DNA from 2 places in the Psychrobacter sp. KFRI-CH2-11 genome. Region 2 is predicted to be linked to the other one. Evidence: riboswitches for the same ligand, from Rfam matches in the RefSeq annotation. Region 2 holds a riboswitch; the other holds the start of a gene.
What was found. Region 2 has a riboswitch for thiamine pyrophosphate ahead of tenA (thiaminase II). Riboswitches for the same ligand answer to the same signal wherever they lie in the genome.

Region 1 (8,237 bases), 1.5 Mb from region 2:
CCAAAAGTGTTAAGAGTCGTTGCCTTATCTGGCGGTTATAGTCGTCGTGAGGCCTGCGAAAAGCTTAAGCAAAACCCCGGTATGATTGCCAGCTTCTCTCGTGCGTTTACCGAAGGGTTGAGCAAACAACAAAGCGATAAAGAATTTGCTGATACCATGAATGCCTCAATTGAAGAGATTTACGAAGCGTCAAAGGTTTAATCTAATGTAAAGATAAAATAGTTTGCAATAAAAAGCGCTACTTATGAGTAGCGCTTTTTTGTGAATTAAGGATTAACATTAATCGCTTAAACCTCTTTATATAGCTGTCGCCCCTCGCTATGATATTTTTCAGTCATCTCTTTCATACCTTGTTCAATCTCAGCTGCACTCATTGCCTCTGTGCCTAAGCTTTCTGCCGCATCCAAACCTTTGGCGTACTCACGGACGTTTTGGGTAATTTTCATCGAACAAAATTTAGGGCCACACATTGAACAAAAATGCGCCGACTTGTGCGCGTCTTTTGGCAGCGTTTCGTCATGATATTCGCGGGCGGTATCAGGGTCGAGCGCTAGATTGAACTGATCATCCCAGCGGAACTCAAAACGCGCCTTAGACAAGGCATTATCGCGAGCTTGCGCGCCTGGGTGGCCCTTGGCGAGATCAGCGGCATGCGCGGCGATTTTATAGGTGATAATACCGTCTTTCACATCCTTTTTATTCGGCAGTCCTAAATGCTCTTTTGGTGTCACATAACAGAGCATGGCGGTGCCAAACCAGCCAATCATCGCCGCACCGATGGCACTGGTGATATGGTCATAACCGGGTGCGATATCGGTGGTCAGCGGCCCTAAAGTATAAAACGGCGCGTCGCTGCAAATCTCTAACTGCAAGTCCATATTTTCTTTGATGCGGTTCATCGCCACATGTCCGGGGCCTTCGATCATCACCTGTACATCGTGCTGCCATGCGATTTTTGTCAGCTCACCAAGCGTGCGCAGCTCACCGAACTGCGCTTCGTCATTAGCATCTTGCAAGCAGCCAGGACGCAGACCATCGCCTAGACTAAAAGCCACATCGTACTGCTTCATGATCTCACAAATCTCTTCAAAATGGGTGTATAAAAAGCTCTCTGTATGATGAGCAAGGCACCACTGCGCCATGATAGAGCCGCCGCGAGAGACGATACCTGTGAGTCGATTGGCCGTCAGTGGCACATAGCGCAGCAGCACGCCTGCATGAATGGTGAAGTAATCAACGCCTTGTTCGGCTTGCTCGATAAGTGTATCGCGGAATATCTCCCACGTCAGGTCTTCGGCGATGCCGTCGACTTTTTCTAATGCTTGATAAATGGGTACCGTACCGATGGGCACAGGCGAGTTACGAATCAGCCATTCGCGGGTCTCGTGGATATGATTGCCTGTCGACAAATCCATGATGGTATCAGCGCCCCAGCGCGTCGCCCAGGTCATTTTTGAAACTTCTTCATCGATAGAGGAGCCGAGCGCTGAGTTACCGATATTGGCGTTAATCTTTACCAAAAAATTACGACCGATAATCATCGGCTCAGACTCAGGGTGATTGATATTATTTGGGATGATGGCTCGACCAGCCGCGACCTCACTACGCACAAACTCAGGGGTGATGATTTTTGGCGTATTGGCACCAAAGCTCTCGCCGTAATGCTGACGCATATCGGTCAGCTCATGCTGCTTTTGCGTCTCACGAATGGCGATATATTCCATCTCAGGGGTGATGATACCGCGGCGCGCATAGTGCATCTGGGTGACATTGCCTGCTTTACCATTGACTTTTTTGGCGCGGCGCGGCTTATCGATATGGGTAAACCGTAGATTGGCTGTGGTGATATCACGCGCACGCGCTTGCCCGTATGAGCTGGACAAACCGCTTAGCTGCTCTGTATCCCCGCGCTCGGCTATCCAGCCCTCGCGCAGTTTGGGCAAGCCGCGGGTTAGGTCAATTTGGGCATCAGGGTCGGTATAGACGCCTGAGGTGTCATAGACATAAAACGGCGGGTTTTGCTCCCAGTCGGATTCATCAACGCCTTGGATGGGGGTGGGGTCCAGAGTGATCTTGCGCATCGGCACTTGAATATCAGGTCTAGAGCCTTCGATATAGACTTTTTGCGAGGCGGGGAGAATGCGGTGTAGGTCGCGCGCGTCTTCTTCAAAGCGCGTGTCTCTGGCGCTACGGTGCGCAGGGGTTTTTAGGGCGTCGGCTTTTTTGTCAGAGGCGTTTTGCTGGGTCTTTGGAGGTAGGGTTGAGGTTGTCATATGCTGTCCTAGCGTGTTGGTTTTTGAATAAAAGCAACACCGCCAGAAGCTGCGGGGGTAGCACTTATCATCTAGGCAATTTTTGCTGCGTCGTCGTCACTGGCTGTCAAATCTATCATCGCAAAAACCTGCCTTCGCGGAGGATGTCATCAACCTGTAAGCGACGCTTGGTATCTCTCATCATTGCTTCGCACTACTTAACGCTATAAAGCTTAGCACCACAAAGTGGGCATTTAGGCTAACAGTCATGAGGATAACGGGGCATTTCTGCCCGTGTCTGCCTTATATAATACAGTGCTGAAGACTTCCCTGCGTCGGTACTAACCGCATCAGGTTCGGCGGGTGATCTCTCAGCGAATGTACAAAGGCAGTCAGCCATTCGTACACCGCACCCCGAGTCTGTCAGTGTTGTAAATCAGTCTCATACTAACAAACTTCTGCCGTGAGGGCTACTGGTGTTTGACCATCGGTATGTCAGTCAACGTGCGCATGAGGCTCTGAATCATGACACGCAGGCTAATGAGCGTTAGCCTTAAGCGGCGACTGATTTGACCCTATTTATCACGCATATAAAAGAGTTGGGCGGTTGTCATCAAACTGTCATAAAAACTTGTCAAGATGTCACACATGCCACCAATCATGCTTTGTTCAATCGTTGTTAAACTTTAGGAGTCCTACATGCGTTATTCGTTATTGGCAGTCGCCGTTAGTTGCACCTTAGTACTCACCGCTTGTAATAAATCCACCGACACCGCAGAGTCAGCAGCGCAGAGTGACACCAGCGCGGCGACAGTGGCCGAAACCACCAACACAGCGACATCCTCTCCAGCAAGCGATTTTAAATCAGCTGAAAACATCGCCATGAACATCACTGGTGCGGGCGCGTCGTTCCCGCAGCCTATCTATGCCAAATGGTCCTATGACTATAATGCCGCGACTGGCGGTCAGGTCAACTATCAGTCTATCGGCTCCTCAGGTGGCATCAAACAAATCCAAGCAAAAACCGTCGACTTTGGCGCATCTGACGCCCCGATGACCCCTGAAGAGCTGGACGCGGCAGGCCTTATTCAGTTTCCGACCGTTATCGGTGGTGTGGTACCGATTGTCAATATCGATGGCGTGGGGCCAGGTGAGCTAAAGCTGGACGGCGCAACCTTAGCCGATATCTATCTGGGTAAGATTAGTAAATGGAATGACCCTGCTATCACTGCCATGAACCCAGATTTGACCCTGCCAGATGCTGCCATTACCACCGTGTTTCGCTCAGATGGTTCAGGCACGACTTTTAACTTTACCGATTATCTGGCCAAAGTCTCAAACGATTGGAGTGACAGCGTGGGTGTCGATAAAACCGTCAAATGGCCTACCTCTGCCACAGGGGCAGGCGGTAAAGGCAACGAGGGCGTATCAAGTTACGTCAACCGTATGAAAAACGCTATCGGCTACGTCGAGTATGCTTATGCCAAGCAAAACAACATGGCACACGCTGCCCTAAAAAACGCGGCGGGCAACTTCGTACAGCCATCCGCTGAGACCTTTGCCGCGGCAGGTGACATTGATTGGTCACAGCAAGCAGGCTTTTATAAAGTCATCACCAACTCTGAGACCGAGCAAGCGTGGCCCATCGCTGCTGCCACCTTTATCTTGGTACACAAGCAGCCAGAAAACCCGCAGCAAGTGGCTGGCGTGCTGAACTTCTTTGATTGGGCGTATGCCCAAGGTGATGATAGTGCCATGGCGCTTGATTATGTGCCTTTCTCCGATACCGCAGTGGCACTGTTTAAAGACAAGTGGAATGAAGTCAAAGGTCGTGATGGTCAACCCGTCTACACACCGGCTCAGTAGTTTTTCTATATATGTATAGCAGCACTTGTAAGCCCCTTTGAGACACCTATTCTCCGGTGGTTGTCTCAAAGGTTTTATCACAACAAATTTAAAAATAGCGTCATCCATTACCGTTAATAGCACCCTTTATTAAGGTTTCGTTTGCTGTGATAAGACCTGATGAGTCTTTTCAAGATTTTGATTTAATATTATTTAATGCTGAGACACTTATGAATGATTTAAGGTCGCAACTGGCAAAACAAAAACGTTACGACGCACTATTCGTCAATGCCACCAAGGCATTTGCCATTCTCGTACTGCTATCTTTGGGCGGTATTTTGCTCTCTTTGATCATTGGCGCTTGGCCGAGCATTCAAGCATTTGGCCTTGGGTTTTATACCAGTAATAACTGGGATACGGTCGCTAATGAGTACGGTGCGCTAGCGCCGATCTATGGCACGCTGGTGACGTCCTTTATCGCTATTTTAATTGCCGTGCCAGTCAGCTTTGGTATCGCGATATTCCTGACCGAGATGTGTCCAAACTTTTTAAAAAAGCCTCTCGGCATCGCCATTGAGCTGCTGGCAGGTATTCCCTCTATCATCTACGGTATGTGGGGACTGTTTGTCTTTGCGCCGTTTTTTGGCGATCACATTCAGCCGTGGTTTATCGAACACGTTGGCCCTTTGCCTATCATCGGTAAGCTGTTTACCGGTGCGCCAATGGGATTGGGCATGTTTACCGCCTCTCTTGTCCTTGCCATTATGATCATTCCTTTTATCGCCGCCACCATGCGCGATGTTTTCTCTGTGGTGCCAGACCTGCTCAAAGAGTCAGCTTATGGCATGGGTGCGACCACTTGGGAAGTGATGTTTAAGATTATCTTGCCCTATACCAAAGCAGGCGTGGTCGGCGGGGTTATCTTGGGGCTGGGTCGGGCACTGGGCGAGACCATGGCCGTGACCTTCCTTATTGGTAACGCCTTTAATATCAGTCCAAGTCTGTTTACTTCTGGCGTCACCATTACCTCAGCACTGGCCAATGAGTTTGCCGAAGCCTCTAGTGAGCTACATCTGGCCTCGCTGCTGCACCTTGGCCTCATACTATTTATCATCACCTTTATTGTGCTGTCGCTGGCTAAGCTCATGCTGTTGCGTATGGACCAAAAAGCAGGCAATCGCTAATACATAACGACACACAGACGATAGCGATATACAGGCTGACAAAAAATCTTGAAAAATGGAAATGAGTTTTATGCCTACTAATACGATGCACTCAGCGTTACCTGCGCAGACTGGCTTTGATAGCCGTTACGACAAGCGTCTTTATAACAAACGGCGCTGGGCCAATAAGCTGGGTTTGGGTTTTGCCATGTCGGCGATGGTATTTGGCTTAATTTGGTTGTTTTGGATACTGGTGACGCTGTTTGTCGAAGGCTTTCAGGGCATGATACAGATGCCTATCTTTACTGCCGATACGCCGCCGCCAATGAGCGAAGGTGGTCTACGCAACGCCATTGTCGGCTCGGTGATGTTGGCGTTTTCGGGATTATTTATCGGTGCGCCCATTGGCCTGATGACAGGGATTTATTTGTCTGAGTTTGCGCAAGGCAGCCTGCTTGGCAAAGTGACGCGCTTTTTAAATGATATTTTGCTCTCTGCGCCGTCGATTGTCATTGGTCTGTTTATTTATGCGTTGATGGTCAAAGGCCAAAGCTTTTCTGGGTGGGCGGGCGCATTAGCATTGGCACTGATTGTAGTACCAGTGGTGGTACGCACGACAGAAAACATGCTCAATCTGGTGCCCAATAGCATTCGTGAAGCAGCCTATGCACTGGGCACGCCCAAGTGGAAGATGGTCACGCAAGTGACGATTAAGGCGGCTCGAGCGGGGCTGACCACTGGTGTGCTGTTGGCCTTTGCCAGAATCACCGGTGAGACGGCGCCCTTGCTATTTACGGCATTGAATAATCAATACTTTAGTACCGATATGAGTCAGCCGATTGCTAACTTGCCGAACACCATTTATCAGTTTGCCATGAGTCCTTATGACAATTGGCATACACTTGCATGGGCCGCTGCATTGCTGATTACCGCTTCGGTACTGGTACTCAATGTCTTGGCAAGGTTTATCGGTGGTCGCAGCTCCAGCAAATAGTAGCCAGAGTCGATAACGCCTACCGCCAAATCACCTTATATATAGCAGTTACCTAAATTTATATTCATCAAGCTATGTTGGATAATATTATGAATGATGTCATAAGCAAGACTAGCACAACAACTGATAGTAGTAAGACGGTTAAGACTACCGACAATTTATTAAATAGATCGATGGCGACGGTCACACAAATGTCGCAGCCTGATATAGCAAACTTAAACAAGCAAACCCTACATGATATCCCCAAAGACATGCCAGCAGCGAAGATACAGATTCGTGATTTAAGCTTTTATTACGGGGATTTTCAGGCGCTAAAAAACATCAATATCGACATTCCTGATAAAAAAGTCACCGCCTTTATCGGCCCGTCAGGTTGCGGCAAGTCAACCCTGCTCCGTACCTTTAACCGTATGTATGATTTATATCCTGGCATGCGTGCAGAAGGCAGTATCAACCTCGATGGCAAAAATATCTTGGGCAAAGACATCGATGTCAATTTGCTACGTGCGCAAGTCGGTATGGTCTTTCAAAAGCCGACACCGTTTCCGATGTCTATCTATGACAATGTCGCCTTTGGTGTGCGTCTTTATGAAAGACTAAGCAAAGCTGAGCTAGACAATCGGGTGGAATGGGCACTAAAAAAATCGGCACTATGGCCGGAGGTAAAAGACAAGCTCAAAGCCTCAGGTTTGTCGCTATCAGGTGGGCAGCAGCAGCGTCTGTGTATCGCTCGTAGTGTCGCTACCAAGCCTGAAGTGCTACTGCTTGATGAGCCAACTTCGGCACTTGACCCACTCTCGACAGGCGCCATTGAGGATTTGATTGAAGACTTAAAAAAAGACTATACCATCGCCATTGTCACTCACAACATGCAGCAGGCGGCGCGCGTCTCAGACTATACGGTATATATGTATCTGGGCGATATGGTTGAGATGGGCGAGACGAATCAGATATTTACCACGCCGGCGCAAAAAGCCACGGAAGATTATATTACGGGTCGTTATGGCTAATGCTGTACAGATTAAGACTATCGTTAATTTTCAATAACAACAATACAGCTATGCCAGCAGCACGCCATCAATATACAGATATTTAGGGAATAACTCTCATGCAAAGTGATAAGCATATCTCCAAAAGTTTTGATCAAGATTTGGATGAAGCCATTCGTCTGTTTTTGGTGATGGGCGACCATGCAGCCAGCCAAGTTGCCAAAGCCATTCACGCGCTTATCGACAAGGATGACACACTGGCGCAAGAAGTCATCGAGATGGATTTTGAAATCAATCGGCAGGAAGTCGAGCTCGATGAGCATATCTTGTTATTGGTCGCCAAGCGTCAGCCTGCGGCCAGTGATTTGCGTTTGGTGATGTCCATCAGTAAAGGCGTGGTGGATCTGGAGCGCATCGGTGATGAAGCGGTTAAAATCGCTCAAATGGCCAGTAAGCTCACTGCGCAAGAAGGCAAGTCAGCGTATGGCTATGCAGAAGTCCAGCATCTGAGCAATCAGGTGCGTCTGATGCTGCACAATGCGCTGGAGGCTTTTAGTCAGTCCAATGCTGAGCAGGCGTTTGAGGTAATGCGCAATGATGATGTGGTCAATGAGGAGTATCAATCAGCGATTCGTGCCTTGATGACTTATATCATGGAGGACGCGCGTCAAGTCTCCAAGGTCATCAATATCATGTGGATACTGCGTGCACTTGAGCGGATTGGCGATCATGCGCAAAACATCGCTGAGCTGGTCATCAACTATATCAGTGGCCAAGATGTACGCCACTCAGACTATGCTTTGGTCGAAAAAGCGGTGCAAGAAGCCAATGAACGGATAGCCACGCGCCAAAATGATGATGTGATAGCGACAGATATCGCACCGCCAGCTAGCGACTAGCGATAAAAAACTGAGCAATGGCCTTTAAATATCCATTAAAAACGCGCTATTTAAAGATAGCGCGTTCCGATATTTAACATACTGATATAAATATA
Region 2 (8,237 bases):
CTATTATGTCTACTTATTGATGAGTACCATACAGCTTTCATTGATTAATCAATAAACCGTCTTTGCATCTCATCATCTATCCTCTCAAAAGCATTTCATTCAAAAAATTATTGCCTTTATGTATTATTAAGCGTATAACTACCTACCGTTCGGTAGTTATACAATTTAATAGTGCATAGTACAATTTTATGAATCAGCAAACCCGTGTAAAACACATCAGTACCAAAACCGTCATCTCTCTTGCCATCATCGTGGCGCTCGGCCCAGCAGCGATTGATATGTACTTGGCCTCTATGCCAAACATGGCAAGAGATCTCCACACCTCCTACGCCACCACCCAAATCACTTTAACCGTCTTTCTCATCTTTATGGGCTTAGGGCAGTTGGTTTTTGGCCCTGTCTCTGACGCCATCGGGCGCATCACACCATTGTTTATAGGGCTGCTCGCATATATCGGCGCTTCTGTATGGGCGATGTGGTCGCACAGCATCGAGAGCCTAATTTTTGCCCGTATTCTGCAAGGTCTTGGCGCGTCGATGGCTATCGTGGTGGTGATGAGCATGGTGCGTGATCTCGTCGATGGGCCAAAAGCGGCGCAGATTTATGCAATATTAAATACCATTGTGGCGCTTGGCCCCATCGTGGCACCCGCCATCGGTGGTATCGTCGGCGCGCATCATGGCTGGCGCGGCGTGATGTTTATTTTGGCAGCATTGGGCCTGCTGGTGCTTATCAACACCCTCATCCAAATCAAAGAAACCTTACCAAAAGACCAGCGTATTCAGTTAAATATAAAAAATATCACCAGCATTTATGTCGGTATCTTAACAAACAAGACCTTTGTCTTTAATTTGTTTGCTCTATCTGCGGTGTATTTCTTTTTGTTTGCTTATATTGGCGGCTCTGCGTATGTCTACCAAACCGACTACGGCCTGAGCCTAGCGCAATTTGGCTTTGTCTTTGGTTTGACCAGCATCAGTCTGATTTTGGGCGCATCCTCTACCGCGTATTTGGTCAAAAAAACATCGTCATCGCATCTGGCCCTAATCGGCGCTGGGGTCATGATGCTCGGTAGTGCCGTCTGTATCGCAGCCTATTTACTATCGCTGGGTTTGATCGGTATTGTGACTGGTATTGCTTTAGGACTCTTCGGTCTTGGCGTACTAGAGGCGACATTGATGGCGATTGCGATGGACTCACAGCGTAGCGCTTTGGGGTCGAGTGCGGCTTTATTGGGCGCCATTCCTATGTTACTCTCATCGACTGCCACACCCATCGCTGGACAACTGGTCGAGAGTCATACGTTATATTGGTTGCTCTTGCTAGGGGCTATGGGACCGATTATTTTGGCATTGGTATATCTGGGCTTAAAGTCTCAAAAGCCACACACCACTGCCGCGACCCCATCATTAGAGGAGGCTTATGCAAAGCCATAAACCACGCTCAAGCGCAAAGCTGCGTATTATAGATGCCGCGTTTGCGCTTTTTTTTATGCATGGCTATGAGGGCGCGTCACTCAGTGACATTGCCAAGGCTGTGGGTATCCGCAAAGCCTCGATTTACACGCATTTTGCCAGCAAAGAAGCCATATTTTTAGAGTTACTACAAGACGCGCTCGAGTCAGAGTGCGCGTTTGTTAAGTCATGCTTTGCAGCAGATAGTAAGCCTTCCGCGCCTGGCGAGGCGTATTGCCACGCGTTTGAAGCGCGTTATGAAAACGCGATTACCCTGCGGTTTTTAATTCGCATGGCTTATGCGGCACCTGTGCACCTGACCGATAGCAGTGCAGCGACGTTTAATGTCTATATTGCCGCCTTGACTGAGCAAATACAGCAAGCGCTGCAGCCTTATCAGCTTGACTCTGCACAGCTAGCGCTGTATACCGATGCGTATCTGGGCGTCATCGACAGCTTGAGTGTGGAGCTACTGTATGCAGAAGGACTGTATGAGCGGCGTTTTAAAGCCATGCTCATGCTTTATCGCACTGCTATTGCACAGCTGACAAAAAAATAGATTTTTAAATGTAGGTCACTTTTATATATGGTTATTTGAGCATCACTTGCTAATGGTAGCTATTCTCGCCTATCATAGAGCGGATTTACTTTAAACACTATTTTATCGTTATTATCAAAAAACAAACCTTGTCGGGGTGCTTTGATTTTTTGTCGTCAATCAAAATCATGGCTGAGAGTTACCCGCGAACCTGATGCAGTTAGCACTGACGTAGGAAACAAGCGTGCCGATATATAAGCCACATTGACGCCACAATTTGCCAATCTATATTATTTAGACTGGCGAATGAGTCATGTCTTTTCACCTATGCGCCCTACGCTTTGCTTACTGGTATTTTATAAAGGTAAGTAAAAACCATGAACTACCAAACACTACGTCATAACTGCCCCACGTGGGATGACTATATTCAGCATGACTTTGTCAAACAATTGGCCGCCGGCACCCTCGCCCCTGATAGCTTTCGTCATTACCTTGTCCAAGACTACCTATACTTAATTCACTATGCTCGCGTGATGGCGCTGAGCGTGTATAAGAGCGATACACTGGCACAAATGCGCGTCGGTCAAGCAGGACTAAACGCCATGCTCGATATGGAGATCGGCATGTATCTAGACTTTTGCCGTCTTTGGGACATCCCTTTGCACGAGGTCGAGCACGCGCCTGAATCTGCTATTACCATCGCCTACAGCCGCTATATATTAGACGCTGCCATGTCAGGCTCTTTGGCGGAGCTGTACGCCGCGATTGCGCCTTGTCTGATGGGTTACGGAGAGATTGGCAAGCGCATTAAACAAGCCGGATTTGTCGAGGGCAACCCTTATCAGCCTTGGATTGATGTCTTTTCTAGTGATGACTTTCAGGCCATTACCGCGCAAAACGAAGCACAAATCGATACGCTATTGGCAGGTGCCAGCCCAGCACAGGCCGATAAGTTCCAGCGCTTATTTGACACCGCCGCGCGGATGGAAGTCAGCTTTTGGCAGCAGGCGTTGGACTTATCTTAGACTGTATTTTTTATAGTATGATTCATCGACTTTAAATCAGCGATAGTTCTACTCGCATCGTATTTTATACATTCATTTTGTTTAAGATTGATAATAAAACAACAACCACCCTCAAGGAGAGACTTTATGGCAGCATTTGATGAACACGCCAGCGCATACGACAGCTGGTTTTTGGATAACCAAAACTTACTGGCCAGCGAACTAAAGCTGGTGGCGCACTTTTTGGATAAGGACAGCGAGATACTATCTATCGGCTGTGGTAGCGGTCTGTTTGAGATGCTACTGGCCAAGGATTATGACATCCCTATCAAACACGGCATCGAGCCGTCAACAGATATGGCAAAAATCGCTGAAAAACGCGGCTTGCAAGTAGATATCAGCCCTGCCGAAACCAGTGAGATTGCGCCCAACAAATTTGACATCATTATGTTTAATGGCAGTGTCAGCTATATCAGCGACTTGGACTTATGCATCAAAAAAGCCTTTGACGCGCTAAAGACTGGCGGCAAACTTATCCTCATTGACGTCCCAAAAGAAAGCGGCTTTGCCAGTCTTTACAATCTGGCCAGTGCAGTAGATAGCTGGGCGCATCCCCTGCTCGCGCACATCTCCCCTGCCAACCCCTATCCTATCGAGCTGGTCCGCTCTGCCAATTGGCGCACCTCTGATGAAAAAATCAAACTGATGCAGGCCAATGGCTTTACCGACTTGCAGTACGCGCAGACCCTACTAACCCACCCTATGTATGCCAATGACCAAGTGCAGGAAGTCATCGAAGGGTATGATCGTGGTGATTATGTGGCTATTTGTGGTTATAAAAAGTAGCTGTGGCCAGAGACACTTGAATAATACCAGCTGCGCCATCATAAACAGCACAATGTATTTTTATAACAGCGAGGCAACATTATGAGTGACGACCCAAAAGATAACGGCCAAAACCCGACTGCTCACCGAGCGGTCAATGTCACTGACCTAACCCCTAACGACGGTGTGCTAAAAGGCAAAAAAACCGATATCCAAAACCCAGAGCTGTGGGACTTTCCGATGAACTACCCGATGAGTATCATCGGTCATGAAGGCGAGCATGAGACCTTACTGAACGAGGTCAAGCTTATCCTCGGTAGTCAGTTCCCTGATTTTGATTTGGCCTCGATAGATGTCAAACCCTCAAAAACAGGCCGCTTTCACTCAGCACGCGTCAATCTGTATCTGACCGAAGCTGAGCAAGTAAACACGCTGTATGCTGCTCTTGATAGCGCCAAGACCGTCCGCATGGTGTTGTAGGGCTTTTTGTCACGATAAGCGCTGCTAACCGACGAGCTGATGGACTTTTAAAAAAACCAGTCCGTTTTTCGTCTAAATCGTCACTCATATGGGTGGCGATTTTTTATGGTCTGCTGTACAATCTGCATCCGCATCGTGCAGCTGCAAAACAAGGCTATAGATCAATTTTTTGGGCGGCAATAAAAAGTAAATGTCTACCACATTTTTACAAAAAAAATTATCCACGAGGCTATTCGCGCCTAACCCTTATGCCATCACCCTTTGCCAAAATTGGCGGCATCGGCAACCTCTTGGCAACATAGATTGCCACTAAAATCAATATAGCATTTTCAAAAATTTCCCGCTATATTGTGCCTACCTACTAACAAATACGCTATATGTAGTGCTCAGTGAATTTTTAATTTGCTACGAGTAGCGGTAGAGTTTTGCCTAAAAAAACACCCTACCACCAAAAGACAGCTATAGCGTCATAAAGCATGCCAGCGGGCTATTTCCGCTTCGCATCACAATAAGCAATCAACTTAAGAGGGCAACATGACACACATCGACAAGATCAAAGTGACCAAACGTGACGGACGATTAGAGCTTATTGATTTGGATAAAATTCATAAGGTAATCGAATGGGCTGCTCATGACTTGGATAATGTGTCTGTCTCACAAGTTGAGCTAAAGTCGCATATTCAGTTTTATGAAGGCATCAAAACCCGTGACATTCACGAAACCATCATCAAGTCTGCCGCAGATTTGATCTCTGAAGAGACGCCTGATTATCAGTATCTGGCCGCGCGCCTTGCTATCTTTCACTTACGTAAGATTGCGTATAACAAATTTACCCCGCCGCACCTATTTGATCATGTGACGACACTGACAGAGGCAGGCAAATACGATGAGCATATCCTAGCCGACTATAGCCGCGCAGAGTTTGACGAGTTAAACGAGTACCTCGACCACTGGCGCGATATGAATCTTGCCTATGCCGCGGTTGAGCAAATGGCAGGCAAATACCTCGTACAAGATCGCGTCACCAAACGCGTTTATGAAAGCCCGCAGTTTTTGTATATGCTGGTCGGTATGTGTCTGTTTGCCAACTATGATAAGGCCAGCCGCTTAAGCTATGTCAAACGCTTTTATGATGCGACCTCACAGTTTAAGATTTCCCTACCGACGCCTATCATGTCGGGTGTGCGCACGCCATCGCGTCAGTTTAGCTCGTGCGTCTTGATCGAATGCGGCGATAGCCTAGACTCTATCAACGCCACCACCAGCGCCATCGTGCGTTATGTGTCACAGCGCGCTGGTATCGGCATCAACGCTGGTCGTATCCGTGCCCTTGGCAGCCCTATTCGTGGCGGTGAAGCGCAGCATACTGGCTGTATTCCTTTTTATAAACTGTTTCAAACTGCGGTGAAGTGCTGCTCACAAGGCGGCGTTCGCGGCGGTGCTGCAACACTGTTTTACCCACTATGGCATCTAGAAGTTGAGTCGCTACTCGTCCTCAAAAACAACCGCGGCGTCGAAGACAACCGCGTCCGTCATATGGACTATGGCGTGCAAATCAACAAAACGCTATACACTCGCCTGATCAAAGGCCAAGACATCTCGCTGTTTTCGCCCTCGGATGTCCCAGGCTTGTATGATGCGTTTTTTGAAGATCAGGACAAATTTGAAGCGCTATACACCCAGTATGAGCAAGACCCAAGCATTCGTAGCCGCCAGATCCCAGCCTCTGAGCTGTTTAGCCTGATGATGCAAGAGCGCGCCAGCACTGGCCGTATCTATATCCAAAACGTCGATCATTGCAACACCCATAGCCCGTTTGACGCGACCGTCGCACCGATTCGCCAGTCAAACCTCTGTATGGAGATTGCCCTACCGACCAAACCACTTGACAATATCAATGACGAGACTGGCGAGATCGCCCTATGTACCCTATCGGCGGTCAACTTGGGTAAAGTCGAGAGCGTCAACGACATCGAAGAGCCAGCAGAGCTGATCGTCCGTGCACTAGATGCCCTACTCGACTATCAAGACTATCCAGTCAAAGCCGCTGAAAACGGCAGTATGCGTCGCCGTACCTTAGGTGTGGGCGTGATCAACTATGCGTACTACTTGGCCAAAAATGGCGTGCGCTACTCAGATGATTCGGCCTTGGGTCTGACGCATCAAACCTTTGAAGCGCTACAGTACTATCTGCTCAAAGCCTCAAACAAATTGGCCAAAGAGCAAGGTGCTTGCCCTGCCTTTAACGAGACCACGTACTCGCAAGGTATCTTGCCGATTGATACCTACAAAAAAGACTTGGATAAAATCTGTCAAGAGCCGCTACATCTCGATTGGGAAGCGCTACGTAAGGAAATCACCGAGCATGGCCTGCGCAACTCTACGCTAACCGCCTTGATGCCGTCTGAGACCTCAAGTCAGATCGCCAATGCCACCAACGGTATCGAGCCACCACGTGGTCTGGTGTCTATCAAAGCGTCAAAAGACGGTATCCTCAAGCAAGTGGTGCCTGAGATTGACAAGCTAAAAGGTCAATACGAGCTACTATGGCAAATGCCAAACAATGATGGCTATATCAAGCTGGTCGCTATCATGCAAAAGTTCGTCGATCAAAGTATCTCGGCCAACACCAACTACGATCCGGCGCGCTTTGATGGTCAGCGTGTACCAATGAAGGTACTACTCAAAGACTTGCTCAATGCGTATAAGCTTGGCGTAAAAACCTTGTATTACCATAACACTCGTGATGGTGCCAACGATGCGCAAGCAGATATGGAAGATGATTGTGCTGGCGGGGCTTGTAAGATTTAAAGGTTATTAACTCTCGATTTTTAATGTCTGCTTTTAATTATCAGGCATTAAAAATGGCATAGAAGATTAATCGACTATGCCATTTGGGGATAGAAAATACGTCAATATTTTTATCCGGGAGTTAAGGCTATTGACTTTCACAAGTGATATGTGCTAGCAATACGCTTTCCAAAGCTGACCTGTATTGTAGTAGAAGATATATCTCTTGTCCAAATAAAATCGTGAAGTAATAGTCACCATTTTATGAGGACAACATTATGAACTTTTTTACAAAGTTCAGTCTTGAGCTTTTACTCATCCTAGTCGATTTTCTTCTAAATTCAGAATTGGCTCCGATATGCTCAACACTGCTTAGCTTTTTACTTTAACTAGTTGATAAATACGATACTCGACGAAGACTGCCAAAAGGTGGTCTTCGTCACCCAGAGACAGACTGTAGAGTGCGCCCAGCGCACCAATAAAAAAAGATATACTCAAACAACAGACTGCTATAAGCAACAAAAGACAGAGGTCATAAACATGGAATATACCGCAATCATCAAAGACGGTGGGCTTTTTATCCCAAACGTGTTTTCTGACCTAAACGATGGTAGCTCACATATCGTACAAGTAGACGTCGACATCGCCGAGGTACGACAGCAGCTAAGCGAGCACGCCGGCACAATCGAAACCAAAACGCCCAAAAAACCTGCCAAAAGAGCCAATAAAAAGGCTGAGCAAAAACCGCCAAAAAGCACCGATGACGACGGCATAAGTACCCGACGCAAAAGCGCAATCGACGAGCTAGACGCCCTAGACGATGCAGAGCTAAGCGAGATATTCAAAGCCTATATGAATGACGGACAAACCCCAGAACAAATATCGCTAGAAAACTTATAAAACAATCAACTCCGTATAAACCAACAACCGTATTACTGATAAAGGTAGAACAATGACGTACTCGATTTTTTCTCAAACGCCAAACAATGCGCTAACAGAGCCGATGTTTTTTGGTCAGCCAGTCAACGTGGCGCGTTATGACCAGCAAAAGCACCCAATCTTTGAGCAATTGATCGAAAAACAACTGTCGTTTTTTTGGCGTCCAGAGGAAGTCGATGTGTCACGCGACCGTATCGACTTTAGCAA

Region 1: linked by a shared signal. The riboswitch ahead of thiC (phosphomethylpyrimidine synthase ThiC) and the one ahead of tenA (thiaminase II) in region 2 are both predicted to bind thiamine pyrophosphate.

Annotation. Positions count from the first base shown of each region.
Region 1 covers NZ_CP151283.1:3,004,321-3,012,557, reverse strand. The annotation lists gene AADH33_RS12480 (fructose bisphosphate aldolase) at 1-201, shown strand, start outside; gene thiC (phosphomethylpyrimidine synthase ThiC) at 288-2,273, opposite strand; TPP riboswitch at 2,563-2,679, opposite strand; gene pstS (phosphate ABC transporter substrate-binding protein PstS) at 2,952-4,118, shown strand; gene pstC (phosphate ABC transporter permease subunit PstC) at 4,328-5,281, shown strand; gene pstA (phosphate ABC transporter permease PstA) at 5,367-6,254, shown strand; gene pstB (phosphate ABC transporter ATP-binding protein PstB) at 6,506-7,264, shown strand; gene phoU (phosphate signaling complex protein PhoU) at 7,363-8,142, shown strand.
Region 2 covers NZ_CP151283.1:1,378,577-1,386,813, reverse strand. The annotation lists gene AADH33_RS05800 (multidrug effflux MFS transporter) at 189-1,436, shown strand; gene AADH33_RS05795 (TetR/AcrR family transcriptional regulator) at 1,423-2,013, shown strand; TPP riboswitch at 2,136-2,247, shown strand; gene tenA (thiaminase II) at 2,370-3,017, shown strand; gene AADH33_RS05785 (class I SAM-dependent DNA methyltransferase) at 3,144-3,842, shown strand; gene AADH33_RS05780 (YbeD family protein) at 3,924-4,301, shown strand; gene nrdA (class 1a ribonucleoside-diphosphate reductase subunit alpha) at 4,836-7,112, shown strand; gene AADH33_RS05770 (hypothetical protein) at 7,632-7,991, shown strand; gene nrdB (class Ia ribonucleoside-diphosphate reductase subunit beta) at 8,044-8,237, shown strand, end outside.